DNA from 3 places in the Streptomyces sp. NPDC001822 genome. Region 3 is predicted to be linked to each of the others. Evidence: riboswitches for the same ligand, from Rfam matches in the RefSeq annotation. Region 3 holds a riboswitch; each other region holds the start of a gene.

Region 1 (6,847 bases), on a different contig from region 3:
GCCGATCGGCGCGATCATGAACTCCTGGATGTCCACGTTGGAGTCGGCGTGCGAGCCGCCGTTCAGGATGTTCATCATCGGAACGGGCAGCAGGTGCGCGTTCGGGCCGCCGAGGTAGCGGAACAGCGGGAGGTCGGAGGCCTCGGACGCGGCGTGCGCCACGGCCAGCGAGACACCGAGGATGGCGTTGGCGCCGAGGGAGCCCTTGTTCTCGGTGGCGTCCAGGTCGAACATCGCCTGGTCGATGAGGCGCTGCTCGGTGGCGTCGTAACCGACGAGCTCCGGGCCGATCTGCTCGATCACGGCGAGGACGGCCTTCTCGACGCCCTTGCCCTGGTAGCGGTTGGGGTCGCCGTCGCGAAGCTCAATGGCCTCGAACGCACCGGTGGAGGCGCCGGACGGAACAGCAGCACGTCCCGTGCTGCCGTCGTCGAGGCCAACCTCGACCTCGACCGTGGGGTTGCCCCGGGAGTCGAGGATTTCCCTGGCTACGACGACGTCGATGGACGGCACGAGGCATCTCCTTCTGGGATATGACACTGGATGTGCAGGGTCACTGTGGCCTTGCGCCACGAGCCTAACCGGCTCGGCCCGCTCCGTCGGCCGTCCGCCCGTCCCCTGGGACGAAAAAGGGCCCAAGGACCTGCATTACGGGCAAATCTCCAGATATTTACTGGTCAGTAACTACAACAGTTGAACGCTTCCCCCCGCAGGAGTCCCCACGGGCCCCGCCGAGGAGGCACCCGGGAACCCCGGGCACGGCCCGGCCCGGCGCGCAGGGGGGTGGGCGCGCCGGGCCGGGCCGTCGGGGCGGAGGAGGACCCCGTACCGCTCGTGACTACTTCAGGTGGAGCTGCTGGCCCGGGAAGATCAGGTCGGCCTTCTCGACGATGTCGTCGTTCAGCTTGAACAGCTTCTGCCAGCCGCCCTTGACCTTCTCCGCCTCGGCGATGCTGCTGAGGGTGTCGCCGGGCTTCACCTTGTACTCGCCGTCGCCCTTCTCGACCTTCTGGCCGGTCGGGGTGGTGACGGTCTCGCGCTTCTCGCTGCGCGAGACGGGCTGCTCGGCCTTGCGCTCCGGCTGCGCCTTCGTCTCGGCCTTCGGCGCGGAGCCGGTGTCCACACCCGGGTCCACACCGTCGTTGGTCAGGCCGCCGGCGCCGGCACAGGCCCAGGCGCCCGGGCCCTGCAGGTCGAGGAGCTTCTCGGCGACGGCGATCTGCTGGTCCTTGGTGGCCAGGTCGGCGCGGGCCGCGTACTGCGTACCACCGGCGGCCGCCCAGCTGGAGGCCGAGAACTGCAGGCCGCCGTAGTAGCCGTTGCCGGTGTTGATGGACCAGTTGCCACCGGACTCGCACTGGGCGACGGCGTCCCAGGTCGCGACGGAGGCGGCGGAAGCACCGGTCGCGCCCATCAGCGGCACGGCCACGGCCGCACCGGCGACGCCCGCCAGGGTGGCTATGCGGACGGCCTTGGACGGGCGGCGGTGCTTGCCCTTGCTGGAAAGCAGCATGGTTCTCCTCACCGACGCCTACGAGGTGAGCTGTCGGGTTCGGGCCTGTGAGTTGCCCGGCCGACCGCACTCGCGGACGACTTCACCCCCAGCCGGTCCTCAGCCGTCTTCCGACAGCCGGGCTCCGGCACTTACCTGGGTCCCCCGCTCCTGCCTACGGCGCTTTACGCGTCGTTCCCCCCGACCGACGGCAGGATTCGGCGTGACGGTCGAAGGTGCCCGCGGTGCGAGCGGCTCCGACCGTAATCACACACAACCCCTACATTCAAAAATGGGCATAGCGGTCAATCGTCGCGTTACCGCTCGGCCCGGCGATCCGTTCGCGCAGGTCGGAGCGGATATGGACAGACCGGGCGTACATGACACGCGAGTTGAAGCAAAGAGACCCATGTCTCACTTACACATAAGTGGACATAGGCCTCTGAACTACCCCTGATTTCGGGGTGTTTTCCCGCTTTTGATCAGTTGGCGGCCGGGGTCTCCGCCTGCGCCCCGCCCGCGTCCGCACCGAGGGCGAGGCCGAGGTCCAGACTCTGGCCGGGAAGGATCAGGTCGGGGTCGGAGCCGAGCTCGTCCTTGTTGGCCTCGTAGAGAGCGGGCCAGCCGCCGGGGAGCTCCTCCGTGTCGGCGATCGCCCAGAGGTTGTCGCCCTCCTGGACGGTGTAGGTCCCCTCCGCGCTCTGACGCCCCTCGGCGGCACCGCGCGAGGCGTGCCTGCCCGACTCGCGGCCCTCGGCCGCCGAGGAGGACGACTCCTCGGCCGTCTCGGGGGCGGGTGTGCCGCGGTGCTTCCCGGCCTTCGTCCCCTCCTGCTTCGAGGCTGCGGAGGTCTCGGACGCCTCGGGCGACGGCGTGGCGGAGGACGAAGCGCCGGACGCGTCCGCCTTCCCGCCCTTGCCCGTCGCGCCGCCGGACTTGGCCTTCCCTGCCTTGCCCTTCGCGTCCGCCTCGTCCGGCACCTCGGCGGAGGGGGTCGCGGACGGGGTCGCGGTGCCCGTCGCCTCGGCGGACGGCCCGTCGCCCGGGTCCACACCCGGCAGCGTTCCGTCGAGTGCGAGCCCGGAGATCACCGAGCAGCTGGGCCACGCCTGGGGGCCCTTGTCGTCCAGCACCTTCTCGGCGATGGCGATCTGCTGCGAGCGGCTCGCGAGGTCGGCTCGGGACGCGTACGCCGTGCCGCCGTAGGCCGACCAGGTGGCCTCGGAGAACTGCAGGCCTCCGTAGTAGCCGTTGCCGAGGTCGGCGCTCCATATGCCACCGCTCTCGCACTCGGCGACGCGGTCCCACGTCGAGGCGTCTGCGGCCTGTGCGCCGCCGGCGCCGAGCAGCGGGATGGCAATCGCCGATCCTGTGACGCCTGCGGCGACGACGATGGCGGGTGCCTGACGAGGGCGACGGTGTCTGCCGTTCGCGGAGCCCATGGGATTGCCTTCCGTGTGACTGACATGTGACGGGTGAGTCGAACGGTGAACCTAGCCGTACTCGAACGTGTGTCACAAGTCGATGCAGCGGAGATCACGTGAAAGTCACGGAGTTGACAGAATGTCACCTTCCGGCGCCGTATGGCCGGGAACGAACTCCACAGGGAGTGTGCGCAGTCCACGCATGATGAGTCCACCGCGCCATCGCAAATCGGCATGTTCGGCAGCGAGCCGCAGGTCAGGGAGCCGTTTCAGCAGGGTCGCCAGGGCGACCCGCCCCTCCAGACGGGCCAGCGGCGCACCCAGGCAGTAGTGGATGCCGTGCCCGTAACCGAGGTGCTGGTTGTCACTCCGAGCGAGATCCAGGGTGTCCGCATTCTGGAATCGCCCGGGGTCGCGGTCGGCCGCGGCGAGCACCACGAGGACGGGGTCGCCCGCCGCGATGACCTGTCCTCCCAGCGCCACGGGTTCGGTGGCGTAGCGCCATGTGGCGAGCTCCACCGGCCCGTCGTAGCGCAGCAGCTCCTCGACGCCCGTGGCGAGCAGTCCGGTCTCCCCCGCCTCCAGCGAGCGCTCCAGGCGCTCGCGCTGCGCCGGGTTGCGCAGCAGCGCGTAGATCCCGTTGCCGATCAGGTTGACGGTGGTCTCGAAACCGGCGAAGAGAAGGATGAAGGCCATCGCCGCGGCCTCGTTCTCGGTGAGGTGCTCACCGTGGTCACTGGCCTTGATCAGGCCGGAGATGAGATCGTCGCCGGGATTCTCCCTTTTGCGGTGGATGAGTTCGGCGAGGTAACCGCGCATCTTCTTGACCGACCTGGCCACCCCGCCCCGGGGGCCGCCACCGTGGCGGATCATCATGCCCGCCCAGTCCCGGAAGTCGTCCTGGTCCTCCCGGGGCACCCCCAGCAGGTCGCAGATCGCGTAGATGGGCAGCGGGAAGGCGAAGTCGTGGATGAGGTCCGCCTTCCCCTCCTCGATGAAGGCGTCGATGAGGGAGTCCGTCAGTTCCTGCACGCGCGGCGCGAACTCGGCGACCCGGCGCGGCGTGAACGCCTTGGACACGAGCCGGCGCAGCCGGGTGTGGTCCGGCGGATCGATGTTCAGCAGATGCGTCATCAGCTCCGCCTTGCGCTCACCCGGGATGCCCGTCTTCCCCTTGGCGTTCGCCGGCCCGGCGTGGTGGGCCGGGTTCTTGGAGAGCCGGGTGTCCGCGAGGGCCTGCCGGGCATCCGCGTACCGGGTCACCAGCCAGGCCTCCACTCCGCTCGGCAGCGCCGTGCGGTGCACGGGACTGTTCTCGCGCAGCCAGGCGTAGGCGGGGTACGGGTCGGTGGCGAACTCCCAGGTGAAGAGCTCGGGTCCGGCGTCGGGGCCGGAAGGGGTCGCGGGGCAGCCGTCACTCACTCCTGGACGCCGTCCGCCGCGCCGTCGAGCCCTTCGGCGGCCCTGATGGCGTCACGGTAGGCGCGCGCTGCGGCGCGCAGGGCGGCCTCCGGATCGACACCGTCGCGTTCCGCCCGCACGGCGAGGGCGAGCAGCTGGTAACCGATCCCGTCGCCCTCGGGGAGGCCGGCGTCGAGTCCCGCCGCGCGGACCCTGCTGCCCAGCTTGGCGGCGAGCGCCAGGCCGGGCTGACCGAGCGGCACGCCGTCGGTGACGGAGGCGCGCTGCTTCTCGATGGCCTTCGTGCGCAGCCAGTGGGCGCGGACGTCCTCCGGGGTCTCGGCGGTCTCGTCGCCGAACACGTGCGGATGGCGGTGGATCAGCTTCTCGACGATCGTCGCCGCGACGTCGTCGATCCCGAACGGCTCCTGGGCGTCCTCCTCGGCGATGCGGGCGTGGAAGACGACCTGGAGCAGCACGTCGCCGAGTTCCTCCCGCAGTTCCCCGCGGTCGCCGTCCTCGATGGCCTCGACCAGCTCGTACGCCTCCTCGATGGCGTACTTCGCCAGGCCCTCGTGGGTCTTCTGCGACGTCCACGGGCATGCGAGACGGATCCGGTCCATCACCTGGACCAGGTCCAGGAGCCGCGCCCCGGGCAGGTCGTACGAACCTGGCAGCAGCTCCAGGTCCGGCATCCGCACCCGGCCCGAGCCGCCCAGCCGGGCGAGCCCGTCCGTGAGGGCCTGATCGCCCTCGCCACCGACCATCACCACCACGGTCCGGCCGCCCGCGCAGTCGTCCACCAGCTCCCCGGCCGACGGCGAGGCGTGCTCGGCGGCGACCCCCGCCTCCCGCAGGTACGGCAGCTGCGGGTGGTCGGACTCGGGGCACAGCACCCGGTCGGCGGCCCGCAGCGTCTGCCAGGCGGGCCAGGACAGCAGACCGGGGGCGACCCGGTGGCTGGCGGTGAGCAGGACGATACGGCCGGGGTCTTCAGCGTTCACACCTCGAACCTACCCCCGGCCGGGGGCACCCCTCGTCCGGACCGGGTGTGAGACCCGCCCCGCCAGGACGAGGTGTCCCGGGGTCAGGCGCCCGCCGCGGGCTCCTGGCCCGGGAAGGTGGTGACCTGCTTGATCCACGCCGTCTTGTACGTGCTGAGCTGCACCTTCTTGTCGTCCCAACTGCCGTAGCGCGGGTTGACGTCGATGTGCAGCGCCTTCGACGCCTCGGTGAGCGCCTTGCTCACGGCCTGCTGGCCGGCCGGAGTCTGCAGGTCGGCGCCGAGCGCACGGGCCAGCTTCGGGAGCTGGACCTCCTTGCGCAGGTCCTCCTCGATCTGGCCGGGGGCGACCCAGCGCTGTTCCAGCATCACCGTACGCAGGCCCTCGTCCCCGCCGGACTGCGCCGCGGCCGCCGCGTGGATCTCCTGGACCTCCTTGCGGCTGACGGTCACCCCGGCGTCCTTCGCGGCCCGGTCCAGGACCCGCCCGAAGATGAGGCTGTGCAGCTTGGCCCGGTTCAGCTGCCCGGTCTTCTTGACCAGTTCCTCGGACTGTCCGGCGCTCTGCTGCGCCGTGCGCACGTCGGCCGCCTGCGCCTGGACGGTCGCCACGTCGATCCGGTCGCCGCCCACGACGGCCGCGGCACCCGGATGGGCCTCGCTGCCGCAGGCGGTCAGAAGGGGTGCCGCGAGGAGCGTTGCGGCGGAGAGGGCGAGCGCGGTACGACGGCGGCGGTGCAAAGGAGCCTCCCGGGGAGAGTTTGTGCATCAGTGCACAAAGCCTTGCGGTGATCGATGTTAGGCAGTGGACGTGATTCGGGCCACTGCTTCGACCAACGATTTCCGGACCGGTCAGTGTGGGGTCGGGGACGAAAACCCGCCCGCGTCGCCACGTCGGACGGCAGCGCGCCTCAGAACGACCCGCGCACGTCCTGATGGTGGGTGAGTTGCCGGCGGAGCTCCGTGGGCAGCGGGTGGTGCGGGCCGTAGGCACGCTCCGTGTCGTACAGCAGAGCCTGCAGCTGGGCGCGGCCCGCCGAGTGGTCCCCCATGCCGAGCAGCAGGTGGCCGATGCGCTGCCGGATGTCGAACGCCCGCCCGGGACCTGTGGAGTTGGCGTAGCCGTTCTCGTAGTACGGCAGGAGCGCCCGGTATTCGGCGAGAGCCGCCGCGGCCTCGCCCAGCTGCTCCAGGCACTGTGCCGCGTCGTAACGGAACTGGAGCGTCCCGGCGTCGCCGGGGCCGGCCTCCGCCATGCGGTCGTCGGCGAGGCGGCGCAGCTCGGGGAGGGCGCGGCGGTACTGCCCGTCGTCCATCAGCGTGGCGGCGTACTGCTTGCGCAGGATCCGCACGACCGGGGAGTGCTCGCCGTGTTCCGCCGCGGCGGCGGGCAGGATGCCGCCGAGGATGTCGACGGCCTGGGTGATCCGGCCCTCGCCGAGGAGCCGCTTCACCTCGTCGACGGCCTGCGCGACGTCCGGCCGCGAGGGTGGCTCGAAGGTCGTGGGGGGCGCCTGCTGCGCGGGG
Region 2 (6,847 bases), on a different contig from region 3:
AGGCCACGTCATGATTCGTCCCGCCGCCCGTCACGTCCTCCCCGAGTTCACCGAGCGCACCGCATACGGATCCCGGCCCATGGACCCGTACTCCAAGCTGCTCTCGGAGCGGATCGTCTTCCTCGGCACACCGGTCGACGACACCGCGGCGAGCGACCTGATCGCCCAGTTCATGTACCTGGAGCACGCGGACCCGGACCGGCCGGTCTCGCTCTACATCAACTCGCCCGGCGGCACCTTCCACGCCATGACGGCGGTCTACGACACCATGCGCTACCTCGCCTGCGAGGTGGAGACCTTCTGCATCGGCCAAGCGGGTGCCGGTGCCGCGGTGCTGCTGGCGGCCGGCTCCCCCGGCCACCGACATGCGCTGCCCGGGGCCCGGGTAGTCATTCAGCAACCCGCTCTGGAGGAGCCGGTGCGGGGACAGCCCTCGGATCTGGAGATCCAGGCGCGCGAGTCGTCCCGCGAGCGCGAGCTGCTCACGGCGATGCTGGCCCGCCACACAGGGCGATCCGCACAGGAGATCAGCGCCGCCATCGAGCGGGACACCATTCTCGACGCCCCGGCCGCCCTGGCGTTCGGGCTGGTGGACCACGTCGTGGAGAACCGCACTCCGTCCCAGCCGCCGCACCCCGCGAGGTGAACAAGCGATGCTCACACCCCAGTTCCCGCCACTGCCCGCACTCACCCGCGCCGAGGCGGAGTTCATCGACTGCTACCTCGAAGCGCTCGACCAGCTCGGCCGGATCAATCCCGCCCGCGGCGGCGACACCTACGGAGCGTTGCGGGCAGCGCAGGCGCTCGCCTCCCGGGCGGCCGCCCTGCGCGACGCGCTCACGCTGATGCACGAGCGGGGCGAGTCCCGGATCCACGCGGAGACGCTGGCCAGGGCGTTACGGCTGCTGGACGGGGAGCGGCGGGCCGGACGGGTCGCCGTACCGCCGGCGTCGTCGCACTGAACACCGGGGCGCCCGACGCCCACGCAGAGGACTCCATTGCGGCGACCTTCCCGACACGCCCGACGAGCCGATGAGTTTTCCTCGCTCGTTCGGCGTAGAAGGTCCCCCTCCCGAGGGACAGCCCAACTTGCGCACCCAGCGCGGACAGTGAACGAAATCGGTCGTTCCATCGCTGGTACGGGGCTGGTCCGGCACGGCCGCGAGGTCACCGGATCCGCCCCGTCCACCCGAACGGATCAGTGGTGACGACTCTCACATATCGCAGCTTCAGCGAGGAAATCCGGCAGCGCGTGCGTAAAGATCCCTGGGACGACAAGCCCCCGCCGCCGCGGCGGGGCGGTCCGGGCGGACGCCGAGTCCTGCCGCTGTCCGGATGCCTGGTCGACAGAAGTGGATCGGCAGGAGTGGAGGACCCGAGCACAACGGGCCGCCCGGACATCCGGACGGTCCTCGGGGTGAAGCCGCCTTGCGCGGCCGGGCAACTTCGCCAGCCCGAACCCGACAGGTCATCCTTCACAGGCGGCTGACGAAGGGTTGCGCATGACTGCGCAGGTTCATGTCCCGTCTCTGTTCGCCCGGGTCGGTACGGCCTCGGTTCTCACTCTCGCTGTAGGCACCACGATGCTGGCCCCGGGCGTCGTCGACGACGCCGAGGCCGCGAGCCGTTCGACGAGGGCTCTCGACATCGCGGCCTCCAAGAAGGGCGCGCCCTACAGATACGGCGCCACTGGCCCGCACCGGTTCGACTGTTCCGGGCTGACGCTCTACTCGTATCGGAAAGCGGGCAAGAAGCTCCCCCGCACGGCGCAGCAGCAGTACAACAAGACCCGCCATATCTCCAGGTCGCAGCGGAAACGCGGCGACCTGGTCTTCTTTCACGCGGGACGCAGCGTCTACCACGTGGGGATCTACGCCGGCAGCGGCCGGATCTGGCACTCGCCGAAGACCGGGGCGGTGGTGCGGCTGGAGAAGATCTGGTCGAACAGCGTCTGGTACGGGAGGGTCCGCTGACACCTGCGTCCGCCCGGTGCCGGCCTTCCGCGCCGGCACCGCTCCCCACCTCGTTCCGTGCAGCAGGGGCCCGGTCACCAGCACGAGTCCCAGCGCGGTGAGCGCCGTGCCGCTGCCGCCCTCGATGGCGCGGGCGGTAAGCACGTACGCCCCGCCCAGCAGCTGGACGGCGCGGAGGAGGACGGGCATCGCCACGAGCACGGCGGCGAGCCCGGCCACCGCCAGGGCGGTGCGCACGAGCAGCCCCGACCGCGTTCCGGCGCGCCCACCCGGACGTGGAGCCGGCGGTCACGGACTGCGAACCGCCCACGGGTGCGGCCGCCGTGGCGGCAGGCGCGAGTCACGGAGAACACGGCGACCGCCGCCACGCTGCCGGCACTGCTGCGGAGCGGTTTCGGCCGCCCCGGCCCACCATGACCCGGCGTCAGGCCTGCGCCGGAACGGCCCAGGGAAGGGCGATCGACACGGTCTTCCCCCCGTCGGGCGTGGGGCTGACGCTGAGTCTCCCACCGCATTCCTTGGCGAGGGACCTGATGATCACCATGCCCCGGCCGTTGTCCTGACGGACCGCCGCGGGCAGCTTCTGCGGCCAGCGGGGGTGGCTGTCCGTCACGCCCAGGTACAGCTCCTCGTCCCGGTCGAGCCGTAGGGCGACGGTGAACGTGGGTGACAGACCGAACGTGTGCTGGACGGCGTTGGTGGTCAGTTCCGAGACGATCAGCCGGACCGCGTCGGCCAGGTCACTGTCCTCGGCCAGGCCCCACTCGCTGAGCACCCGCGCGACGTGGGCCCGGGCCGCGGACACCGAGACCGGGTCGCTCGGCAAGGTGACGGTTGCTTCCTGATGGTCTGCCATGGCGTCGCCGTCCCTTCCCGTCCCGACCGGTCCGCGACCGGTCCGGATTGTGGTTCGCGCCAGACTGCCACTCCCGAGGCCGTCCGTAACTGCGATCCACCAAGATATGCATATATCTGTCGCCCATTCCGGTGAACCATGCCCCGCGAGCAGTGACCGGGCGCCACACTGGCCACTTTCCGAGCCGCCCCCGAACGGGGGCCGGCTCTCCGTACAACGGAGGGAGGCCGTCGTGCGCAACGGCCCGGTCGTACGCCGTCGCAAACTCGGCGAAGAACTGCGCGGTCTGCGTCACACATCCGGACTCACGAGCCGGGAAGCCGCGGGAATGCTGGGCTGGCACCAGTCGAAGGTGAGCCGGATCGAGACGGGCGCGAGCGGGGTGTCCCCCGACGACGTGACGCGGTTACTGGACGTCTACGGCGTGGACGACGGGCAGTTGCGCTCCCTGCTCCAGACGCTCGCCGGATCGGCCGGCGGCGGCGGGAACGGCTGGTGGCACGCCTACCGTGGCCTCATCCCGCCGCAGTACCGCGACTTCATCAGTCTCGAGTCACAGGCCGATGCCGCGCGCACGCTCGAGACATCGGTGGTGCCGGGGCTCCTGCAGACCGCCGACTACGCGCGGGCCGTGACCCGCTCCACCCTGGACGGCCTGCCCCCCGCGGCCCTCGACTCCCTGGTGGAGGTCAGACTCGCCCGGCAGAGCGTCCTGCACACGACCGGACCGCTGCGGCTCAGCGTGGTGCTCGACGAGGCGGTTCTCAGACGCCAGGTCGGGGGCGCGGGGGTGATGGCGGAACAACTGCGCCACTTGCTGTGGGCGGCCCAACTTCCACACGTGACACTTCAGTTGCTGCCGTTCGCGGCGGGAGGGTACGTCGGCCTCACCGGCCCCTTCGTTATCTTCTCCTTTCCGAGCACTTCTGATCTGGATGTGGTCGTTCTTGACCATTTGACGAGTAGCCTCTATCTGGAGCGGAGAGAAGACATCGAGGCGTACAGCTCGGCCTTCCGCACGATGCAGGCCCACGCGCTGTCGCCCGAGCGTTCGCTGGACCTCATCGCCGCGCTGAGCAGCGGCGGTCAGGCGGAACCTTCAGACTGCCCGAGGGGGGCACGATGTCCGACCGTCCCGCACAGCTCCCACAGCCCACGACCGAATGGCGGCGCAGCAGCCGCAGCACCGGAATGAACAACTGCGTGGAGACCGCGCTGATCGCCCCCGGCAGGCTCGCCGTCCGGGACTCCAAGGACACGGAGCTCCCGCACCTGAGCCTGTCGAGCGCGGCGTGGACGTCCTTCGTCACCTCACTGCGCGGCCGCCGGGGACCCGGCGGCCGCGTCGGCGGCCTCGACTGACCCGCGGGGCGCCGATCCGACGATCGTGGCCACCGCGAACTCGATCTGCGCCGCCGTCAGGTCGGCACGGGCCGTCAGCCGGAGCCGGGAGACCCCGTCCGGCACCGAAGGAGGCCGGAAGCACCCCACCGCGAGCCCCGCGGCACGGCATTCAGCGGCCCAGCGAACCGCCGACTCCGCCGACGGCGCGCGGACCGAGACGACGGCGGCGTCCGGGCGCACGGCGGTGAGACCGGCGGCGGTGAGCCGGCCGTGCAGTTCGGCGGCCACCGCCCTCGCCCTTCCTGCGCGCTCCGGCTCCCGGCGCAGCAGCGTCAGGGCGCAGGAGGCCGCGCCGACCGCCGCCGGGGCGAGGCCCGTGTCGAAGATGAACGTCCGCGCCGAGTTGACCAGATGGGCGATGACCCCGGCCGGCCCGAGCACGGCTCCACCCTGGCTCCCCAGTGACTTCGAGAGGGTGAGCGTGGCGACGATCCCCGGGCCGCCCGCGAGTCCGGCGGCGGCGAGGGCGCCGCGCCCACCGTCCCCCAGCACGCCGAGGCCGTGTGCGTCGTCCACCAGGAGGGCTGCGCCCGCGTCCTCGCAGACATCGGCCAGCAGAGCCAGCGGGGCCGCGTCGCCGTCCACCGAGAAGACGGAATCGGTCACCGCGACAGCCCGTCCGGTGTGTGCCAGGAGCGCCTTGCGCACGGCCTCGGGGTCCGCGTGCGGCACGACCGCGGTTGCCGCCCGGGAGAGCCGGCAGCCGTCCACGATCGAAGCGTGGTTGCCCGCGTCGGACACGATCAGTGCATCGTGCCCGGTGAGTGCGGTCAGGGCGGCGAGGTTGGCCGCGTAGCCGGAGGAGAAGACCAGGGCCGCCTCGAATCCGCAGAACTCGGCGAGTTCGCGTTCGAGCCGGGCGTGCAGCGTGGTGGTTCCGGTGACCAGCCGCGAACCGGTGGCCCCCGCGCCCCATTCGCGCGCGGCCTCGGCAGCGGCCGACGTGACCTCGGGATGCCTGGTCAGGCCCAGGTAGTCGTTGCTCGCGAGGTCCAGCAGATCCGTCCGCGAGGCGCGGGGACGGAGCGTCCGGACGAGTCCGGCGTCGGTACGGCGGCGGGCCTCGTCGTCGATCCAGTCGAACGGGGCGTAGGACATGAGCGGGTCCCTTTGTAGGCAGTTCACAGACCCTAGCCCGGTGCGCAACAGGCCAGGGTGTGGCAATACACACAGCATCGTCCGCGGGTCCTGTCCGGTTCCTCCTTGGCCGGAGGCGGTGTCGTACGCCAGGATCGACGCCATGGACCTGCTGAACACGCTGGTGGACAAGGGGCTGCGGCGCGAACTGCCGACCCGTGACGAAGCGCTCGCCGTACTGGCGACCTCCGACGACGAACTGCTCGATGTGGTGGCCGCGGCCGGGAAGGTGCGCCGCCAGTGGTTCGGCAGGCGCGTCAAGCTCAACTACCTGGTCAACCTGAAGTCGGGGCTCTGCCCCGAGGACTGTTCCTACTGCTCGCAGCGTCTCGGTTCCAAGGCCGAGATCCTCAAGTACACCTGGATCAAGCCGGACGAGGCGGAGAGGGCCGCCGCCGCGGGCGTGGCGGGCGGCGCCAAGCGCGTGTGTCTCGTGGCGAGCGGCCGGGGGCCGACCGACCGGGACGTCGACCGGGTGTCCAGGACCATCGAGGCGATCAAGGGTCAGCACGAGGACGTGGAGGTGTGCGCCTGCCTCGGTCTCCTGTCGGAGGGGCAGGCCGAGCGCCTCAGGTCCGCCGGCGCGGACGCGTACAACCACAACCTCAACACGTCCGAGGCCACGTACGGGGACATCACGACCACCCACACGTACGCCGACCGCGTGGACACCGTGCAGCAGGCCCAGGCCGCAGGACTCTCGGCGTGCTCCGGGCTGATCGCGGGCATGGGCGAGAGCGACGCCGATCTCGTCGACGTCGTCTTCTCACTCCGTGAGCTGGATCCGGACTCCGTGCCGGTCAACTTCCTGATCCCCATGGAGGGAACCCCGCTCGCGAAGGACTGGCACCTCACTCCCCAGCGGTGCCTGCGCATCCTCGCGATGGTCAGGTTCGTGTGCCCGGACGTCGAGGTGCGGCTCGCGGGCGGCCGCGAGGTCCATCTGCGCTCGATGCAGCCGCTCGCCCTGAACCTGGTCAACTCCATCTTCCTGGGCGACTATCTGACCAGCGAGGGCCAGGCGGGCCAGACCGACCTGGACATGATCGCGGACGCCGGTTTCGAGGTGGAGGGGGCGGAGACGAAGACGCTCCCCGAGCACCGGGCGGCACCTTCCGGAGGCTGCGGTTCGCACGAGGGCGGCTGCGCTCCGTGCGGCGACGCCCCGGGGGCGGTTCCGGAGCAGTCCGAGGCGCAGGTCGCGCGCACGGATCTGGTGGCGGTGCGCCGCCGCGGTGCCGGGACGGATCTCGCGCCCAATGCCTGACCGGTTCACCCCCGCCGAGATCCGCGCCCTGGACCGGGCACACGTCTGGCACCCCTACGGACCGATGCCCGGCCGCCAGGAGCCCCTGATCGTGGAGTCCGCGTCCGGGGTACGGCTGCGACTCGCCGAACCCGTGCACGGCCGGGACGAGTTGGTGGACGGCATGTCCTCGTGGTGGTCGGCGGTGCACGGCTACAACCATCCGGTGCT
Region 3 (6,847 bases):
ATTGCGAGCCCGGCGTGACGGTCAGTGCGGCGGCGCGGGCTCGATGTTCTGGTTTGCGTGGAAGAGGTTGTGCGGGTCGTAGTCCTGTTTGACCTTGGCCAGCCGGTCGTAGTGGCCGCTGTAGGTGGCCCGGATCCGGTCCGGGGACTCGCCCGTGCCGAGGAAGTTGACGTAGGCGCCGCCCATCGAGTGAGGGTGCAGCACCTCCCAGTATCCGACCGCCCAGTCCCGCAGCGCGGTGGCGTTGGCCGGGTCCGGGTCGATGCCGGCGATGACACCCGACCAGACGGCGTCGCGGTACGCCCATGCGGTGTCGTCGGGACCGACACGGCCCGCCGCCCCGTCGACCGGGTAGAGGTGCATGGTCGACTGACCGGTGGGAAGCTTCTCCGCGAAGTCCGCGTGCACGTCGACCGCGTCGTCGGTGATCTTGTCGAAGAAGTCCCCGCGCCAGTACCACTGGAGCCCTGCGGGCAGGAGCGCGTCGAACATGGTCTGCAGGGCCGGGTAGGGCATCGGCGCCGTGAAGTGGAAGGCGGGCGGCGCGGGTTCGTTCACCACGGCGAGGGTCTTCTCCAGCTCCTCGGGGTCGGCCGTGGAGGACCAGACGACGCCGCACATCTTCTGTCCGTGGATCTCCTCGGGGAAGGGCGGGCCCGGGGGGACGGACAGCGACGCGAAGAAGCCGTACAGGTCGTCCGGCGCCTGCGGCAGGAAGTCGCGGTACCAGCGCATGACGTCCTGGAAGTGCTCCAGCGGCCATACGGTGATCCCGACCCCCACCGTGTCCACGGGGTGCAGCTCGAAGTCGAACGACGTGACGATGCCGAAGTTGCCGCCACCGCCGCGCAGCGCCCAGAACAGGTCGGCGTGCTCACTCGGGTTCGCGGCCACGAAGCTGCCGTCGGCCAGGACGACGTCGGCGGAGACCAGGCTGTCGACCGTGAGGCCGTACTTGCGGGTGAGGTAGCCGTGACCGCCGCCGAGCGTGAGGCCTCCGATGCCGGTCGTGGACATGATTCCGGCCGGGGCGGCGAGGCCGAAGGCGTGTGTGGCGTGGTCGAACTCGGCCAGTGTCGCGCCGCCGTCCGCCTGGGCGGTCTGGGTGGCGGGGTCGACCCGCACGCCGTCCATGGGGGAGAGGTCGATCGTGACGGCCCCGTCGACGACGCCCAGGCCGGGGCCGCTGTGGCCGCCGCCCATCACGGCCACGTCCAGGCCGTGCTCACGGACGAAGTCGACGGCCGCCATGACGTCCGCCGTGTCGTGGCAGCGGACCACCGCCGCCGGCTTCCTGTCGATCATGGCGTTGTAGACCGTGCGTGCCTCGTCGTACGCCGGGTCGTCCGGGCCGATGACCGGGCCGCGCAGCGCGGTCCTCATGGCTTCCAGTGTGGTGCCGTCCATGGCCGTCTCCTCGCGAGCGTGCGCCCGGCCTCCCCTGGCTCCATCTCATCGGGTGAGGCTGCTGGGCCGACGCCGGCACCTGAGGATGCCGCGCAGACGGGACCGAACACCGAATGTCGTGTCCTTCAAGCGTCGCGCCGCCGCGCGGGGCCCGCAATCGCGGCGCCACGCCCCCGAGGGGCGGGGCGCGGAACGGGGCCGGCGGGAGAAGTGGTCGGAGCACCCTCCCGGATGGCGTAGAGTTACCAACACAACGACGCGGGGTGGAGCAGCTCGGTAGCTCGCTGGGCTCATAACCCAGAGGTCGCAGGTTCAAATCCTGTCCCCGCTACTGAAGACAGAGGCCCGGATCCTTTCGAGGATCCGAGCCTCTGTCGTGTGCCGTGGCCGCCCCGGGACGCGAGGCTTGACCTTGACGTCGCGTGAAGATCTAGCGTTTCCGGCATGGAGTGGTCCATCCAGGAAATCGCCAGAAGAGCCGGCACCACCAGCCGCACGCTCCGGCACTACGGAGATCTCGGTCTTCTCGTGCCGAGCCGCACGGGTGCGAACGGCTACCGCTACTACGACCAGGACGCCCTGGTCAGGCTCCAGCGCATCCTGCTGCTGAGGGAGCTGGGGCTCTCGCTGCCGGCGATCAAGGACGTGCTGGAGGGGCAGCGGGACACCTCCGCGGCGCTCCGGGCCCATCTGGGCCTGCTGGAGCAGGAGCGCGAGCGCATCGGACGGCAGATCGCCTCGGTGCGGACCACTCTCCACAGGACCGAGGAAGGGGAGGATCTCATGGCCGAGGAAGTGTTCGACGGCTTCGACCACACCGTGTACGAGCAGGAGGTCGGCGAGCGGTGGGGCCGTGCGGCGTACGAGCGGGGCGACCGGTGGTGGCGTGGGCTGAGCCCCGCCGAGCGCGCCGCGTTCCAGGGCGAGCACGACGTCATCGCCCGTGACTACGCTGCGGCGCGGGCCGCCGGCCTCGACGCGGGGAGTGACGAGGTGCAGGACATCGCGCGGCGGCACTGCGCCTGGCTGGCGGTGACCACGGAGGTCACCCGCGCGTACGTCACCGGGCTCGGCGAGATGTACGCGGCCGATCCGCGCTTCGCGAAGAACTACGATCGCCACGGGGACGGGACCGCCGTCTTCGTACGGGATGCACTGACGATCCACGCGCGGCACCGGCTCTCCGACTGACCCCGGAGGGGCCGGGCGGCGCTGCGCTCCTTCCTTCGGCCGATGAGCGGTCGCGCCACGGCGCGGCTCCGCCCGGCCGGGGCGGGGCGCGGTACCGTCCGCAGCCGTGGGCGGACCGGGCAGGAGTGCACAGGTGGGGAAGCGGGACGTACGTCAGGGGCGTGCCGAGGGGAACGCGCGCGCCCGGAGGCTCGTGCGCCTGCTGCCCGCCCTGATGATCGGTGCCGGGCTGGTCTGCGACGTGACGACCCCGCCCGAGGTCTCCGCCGTCCCGCTCTTCGCCGCGGCCCCGCTGATCGCTGCCCCCTTCTTCTCGCTGGCCTCCACGATTCGCACCGGCGTGGTCGCGATCCTCGTCGTCCTCGCCATCCGGGTGTCCGACGGCATGCTCGCGGATGCCGCCCCGATCACCGACCTGCTCACCCTGGTCACCGTCGCCGCGCTCTCGCTCGTCATCAACCGGGTCGTGCAGCGCGGCAACGAGCAGCTGGCCTCGGCGCGGGTCATCGCGGAGACCGCGATGCGGGCGGTGCTCCCCGTGCCGGAGGACCGGATCGGCGGCCTGCTCGTCGCGGCGCGCTACGAGGCGGCCCAGGCCGACGAGTTCGTCGGCGGCGACCTGTTCGCGGTCGCGGACACGCCGTACGGGGTGCGGCTGGTGGTCGGGGACGTGCGGGGCAAGGGCCTGGACGCGGTGGCGGCGGTCGCCGTCGTGATCGGCGCCTTCCGCGAGGCGGCCGAGCAGGAGCGCTCGCTGGAGGGCGTGGTCCAGCGGCTGGAGCGGGCGCTCGCCAGGGAGAGTACGCGGCGGGGCGGACTGGACTCGATGGAGGGGTTCGTGACGGCCGTGCTCGCCGAGATCCCGGTGGGCGCCGACGTGCTGCGGGTGGTCAACCGGGGCCACCCCGAGCCGCTCGTGCTCCACGCGGACGGCGGGCTCGACGTCCTGCGGCCGACCGAGCCGGCCCTGCCGCTCGGCATGGGCCTCGACGTGTGGCCGGACCGTGCGGACGAATGGCCGCTGCCGCCGGGGGCCACCTTCCTGGCGTTCACCGACGGGCTCTCGGAGGCGCGGGACGCCGACGGGGTCTTCTACGACCCGGCGGCCCGGTTGCGCGGCAGGCTCTTCCCGGGACCGGAGGAGCTGCTCTCCGCACTCACCGACGACGTCCGGCTGCACACGGGCGGCCGGTCGACGGACGACCTGGCGCTGCTCGCGGTCGGGCGGCCGTCCAGGGGGCAGCAGGAGCGGCGCAAGACGGTGAAGATCGTGGGACTGGACCGTGAATGACCGAAGGCGACCGTCCGTAATCAAAAGACGTCGCTACGCATAACATTTGACGCACCGTCAGAAAAAGGCGCGTGCGTGAGGGATATTCAACTCGCCCGTTTGAGGGCGATTGACCCCCGAAAGTCCAGGCCAGAGTCATGAACGATCTGTGGGAACCGCTTGGAATCGGACCCGCATGTCTATTAACGTTCGATAACGCAGCGCGGTTGTCCCAGTCGTCGCCAGAGGCGGCACCGTGCGCGGCGCCGAATCCCGCAAGGGAACCGGGGAACCACCTACATGGGGTGAATCGGACACCTGACTCCCGCGAGGGACGAAGGGGCCCGTAGGAGACCTTCCTGCTCCGAACCCGTCAGCTAACCCGGTAGGCGAGAAGGAAGGAAAGGAGTGCGCCCACGTGGCGTCAAATCAGCCTGCCCCCGAGGCTCCGGCACCCTTCAGGCCCGTCAGCCCCGGTGACCAGGGCAGGACGTGGGAGGAGTGGAACCCCACCGAGGAGTCCATCCGTCCCGTGCGCGGCCGGCACCGCGTGGCCAAGCAGCGTGGTCTCGCCCGTAGTTCCACCGTCCTCGGCGTCGGTGTCATCGCGGCCGTCGGCGCGGGAGGCATGGCCACCGCGCAGAGCAAACCGCCGGTCTCCATCTCTCTTCCCGATTCCATCGCGGACAATCTTCCCGACGCCAAGTCCCTTCCCGGCGTGGGCGCTTATCTGGCCGACGACGCCGATCAGGGCACGGTCGGCGCGTCCTCCCCGCTGACCACGGCCGGCATCACCGCCGCCGAGGCCGAGCAGGGCACCACGGACGCCGGCGAGGCGCTGCGCGCCCGCATCCTCCAGCAGGCCGAGCAGCAGCAGGCCGGGGCCGAGGCCGAGGCCAGGGCCACGCAGGAGAAGGCGGCGGCCGAGGAGGCCGCGGCGCAGGCGGCCAAGCAGCAGAGCGAGGCGGAGGCGAAGGCCGCCGCGAAGAAGAAGGCGGACGAAGAGGCGGCGAAGAAGAAGGCCGAGGCCGAGCGCCTCGCCAAGCTCGCCCTCAGCTACGCCGTCCCCACCTCCTCGTACACCATCACCTCGACCTTCGGTCAGGCCGGTTCGATGTGGTCCTCCGGCTACCACACCGGTCTGGACTTCGCCGCCCCCACCGGTACGCCGGTCAAGGCCGTGCACAGCGGCACGGTCAAGTCGGCGGGCTGGTCCGGTTCCTACGGCTACCGCACGGTCCTGGAGCTCGACGACGGCACCGAGGTCTGGTACTGCCACCAGTCCTCGATGGACGTCACCGCGGGCCAGAAGGTCACCACCGGCGACACCATCGGCCGGGTGGGGGCGACGGGCAACGTGACCGGACCGCACCTGCACCTGGAGATCCACACCGCCGACGGCTCGGGCGTCGACCCCATGAGCTGGCTGCGCGGCAAGGGCCTCTCGATCTGAGTGCCCGCGCCGGCCCACGGCGCACTCCGAGCCCCGAGACCCCGGCGGCCCTGGCGCACAACCCCCCGACGCCAGGGCCGCCGGTCCGCTCCGGGGCGGACGGCCGCCCGGCGGAATATGCGGCTCCGGCGGTGTGTTGGGCCGGGGTATGACATCACTGCGCCCGCTCGGAACATCAGGCCTGAAGGTCTTCCCTCTCGCCCTCGGCGGCAACGTCTTCGGCTGGACCGCCGACCAGGACACCAGCTTCGCCGTCCTCGACGCGTACACGGAGGCGGGCGGCAACTTCATCGACACCGCCGACGCCTACTCGGCCTGGGTCCCGGGCAACGAGGGCGGTGAGTCGGAGACGCTCATCGGCGCGTGGCTCTCCGCCCGTTCCCGCAGGGACGACGTCGTCGTCGCGACCAAGGCCGGTGCCCACCCGGAGTACAAGGGTCTGTCGGCCACCACGATCAAGAGGGCGGCCGAGGCGTCGCTCCGCCGGCTCGGTACCGACCGCATCGACCTCTACTACACGCACTTCGACGACGAGACGGTCCCCGTCGAGGAGATCATCGGCGCCCTGGACGAGCTGGTGAAGGCCGGCAAGGTCCGGGAGATCGCGGCGTCCAACATCAGCCCGGAGCGGCTCAAGGCCTCCCTGGAGTTCTCCGAGCGCGAGGGCCTCGCCCGTTACGTCGCTCTGCAGCCGCACTACAACCTCGTATCGCGTGACACCTACGAAGGCGCGCTCCAGGACACCGCCGCCTCCGAGGGGCTCGCCGCCGTGCCGTACTTCGCGCTCGCCTCGGGCTTCCTCACCGGCAAGTACCGGCCCGGGACCGCCGTCGAGAGCGCCCGGGCCGAGGGCGCGGGGAAGCACCTGGAGACCGAGCGCGGCCGCAAGGTGCTCGGGGCGCTCGACAAGGTGGCCCAGGAGCACGACGCCGAGATCGCCACGGTCGCCCTGGCCTGGCTGGCGGCCCGGCCGACGGTGGCCGCACCGATCGCCTCGGCCCGCACGGTCGGGCAGCTGCCCGCGCTCGTGGCGGTGGCCGGACTCGAACTGACCGAGAGCCAGCTGGCCGAGCTCACCGAGGCCTCGGCCTGAGGATCCGGCACCACCCGTCCGGGCCCCGGCGGTCCGGACGGGTCCCTCACCCCGGCGGAGCCGCACGGGGGCGGTGCTCCAGGTAGGGATTTACAACTGCTGGTCATCACAGTCGGAAAAGTGAGCGTAACCCTGTTTGAGTGAGTGTCGTTGTCCGGGTGTGAATCTGACGGACTGGGCGAAGACGCAGGGCGTGCATCCGCAGACCGCGTATCGCTGGTTCCGTGAGGGGACGCTGCCGGTACCGGCTCAGCGGGTCGGTCCGCGCACGATCCTGGTGAACGTCGAGTCGAACGCCGCGCCGGAAGCGGGCGGAGGGCTGGGTCTGTATGCCCGTGTCTCCTCGCATGACCAGAAAGCTGATCTGGAGCGGCAGGTTGCCCGCTTGTCCGTGTGGGCGGCGAAGGCCGGTCACCGGGTTGTGCGGGTGGAG

The links. Region 3 has a riboswitch for cyclic di-AMP ahead of ACFYY2_RS17620 (M23 family metallopeptidase). Riboswitches for the same ligand answer to the same signal wherever they lie in the genome.
Region 1: it holds a riboswitch for cyclic di-AMP, as region 3 does, so the genes downstream of both, ACFYY2_RS24820 (transglycosylase family protein) here and ACFYY2_RS17620 (M23 family metallopeptidase) in region 3, are expected to answer to the same signal.
Region 2: it holds a riboswitch for cyclic di-AMP, as region 3 does, so the genes downstream of both, ACFYY2_RS29905 (C40 family peptidase) here and ACFYY2_RS17620 (M23 family metallopeptidase) in region 3, are expected to answer to the same signal.

What each region holds. Positions count from the first base shown of each region.
Region 1 covers NZ_JBIATW010000011.1:200,266-207,112, reverse strand. Annotated here, with positions in the region: gene eno (phosphopyruvate hydratase) at 1-513, opposite strand, end outside; gene ACFYY2_RS24820 (transglycosylase family protein) at 839-1,513, opposite strand; cyclic di-AMP (ydaO/yuaA leader) riboswitch at 1,514-1,685, opposite strand; gene ACFYY2_RS24815 (transglycosylase family protein) at 1,975-2,934, opposite strand; gene ACFYY2_RS24810 (cytochrome P450) at 3,040-4,338, opposite strand; gene ACFYY2_RS24805 (nucleoside triphosphate pyrophosphohydrolase) at 4,335-5,321, opposite strand; gene ACFYY2_RS24800 (SurA N-terminal domain-containing protein) at 5,405-6,061, opposite strand; gene ACFYY2_RS24795 (serine/threonine-protein kinase) at 6,232-6,847, opposite strand, start outside.
Region 2 covers NZ_JBIATW010000017.1:37,876-44,722, reverse strand. Annotated here, with positions in the region: gene ACFYY2_RS29915 (ATP-dependent Clp protease proteolytic subunit) at 11-646, shown strand; gene ACFYY2_RS29910 (hypothetical protein) at 654-962, shown strand; cyclic di-AMP (ydaO/yuaA leader) riboswitch at 1,327-1,499, shown strand; gene ACFYY2_RS29905 (C40 family peptidase) at 1,503-1,973, shown strand; partial or broken gene ACFYY2_RS29900 (LysE family translocator) at 2,112-2,231, opposite strand; gene ACFYY2_RS29895 (ATP-binding protein) at 2,398-2,829, opposite strand; gene ACFYY2_RS29890 (helix-turn-helix domain-containing protein) at 3,062-4,024, shown strand; gene ACFYY2_RS29885 (DUF397 domain-containing protein) at 3,952-4,191, shown strand; gene ACFYY2_RS29880 (8-amino-7-oxononanoate synthase) at 4,141-5,331, opposite strand; gene bioB (biotin synthase BioB) at 5,474-6,637, shown strand; gene ACFYY2_RS29870 (adenosylmethionine--8-amino-7-oxononanoate transaminase) at 6,630-6,847, shown strand, end outside.
Region 3 covers NZ_JBIATW010000006.1:427,342-434,188, forward strand. Annotated here, with positions in the region: gene ACFYY2_RS17600 (FAD-binding oxidoreductase) at 22-1,407, opposite strand; tRNA gene ACFYY2_RS17605 (tRNA-Met) at 1,665-1,738, shown strand; gene ACFYY2_RS17610 (MerR family transcriptional regulator) at 1,852-2,598, shown strand; gene ACFYY2_RS17615 (PP2C family protein-serine/threonine phosphatase) at 2,732-3,889, shown strand; cyclic di-AMP (ydaO/yuaA leader) riboswitch at 4,123-4,275, shown strand; gene ACFYY2_RS17620 (M23 family metallopeptidase) at 4,287-5,321, shown strand; gene ACFYY2_RS17625 (aldo/keto reductase) at 5,470-6,414, shown strand; gene ACFYY2_RS17630 (IS607 family transposase) at 6,575-6,847, shown strand, end outside.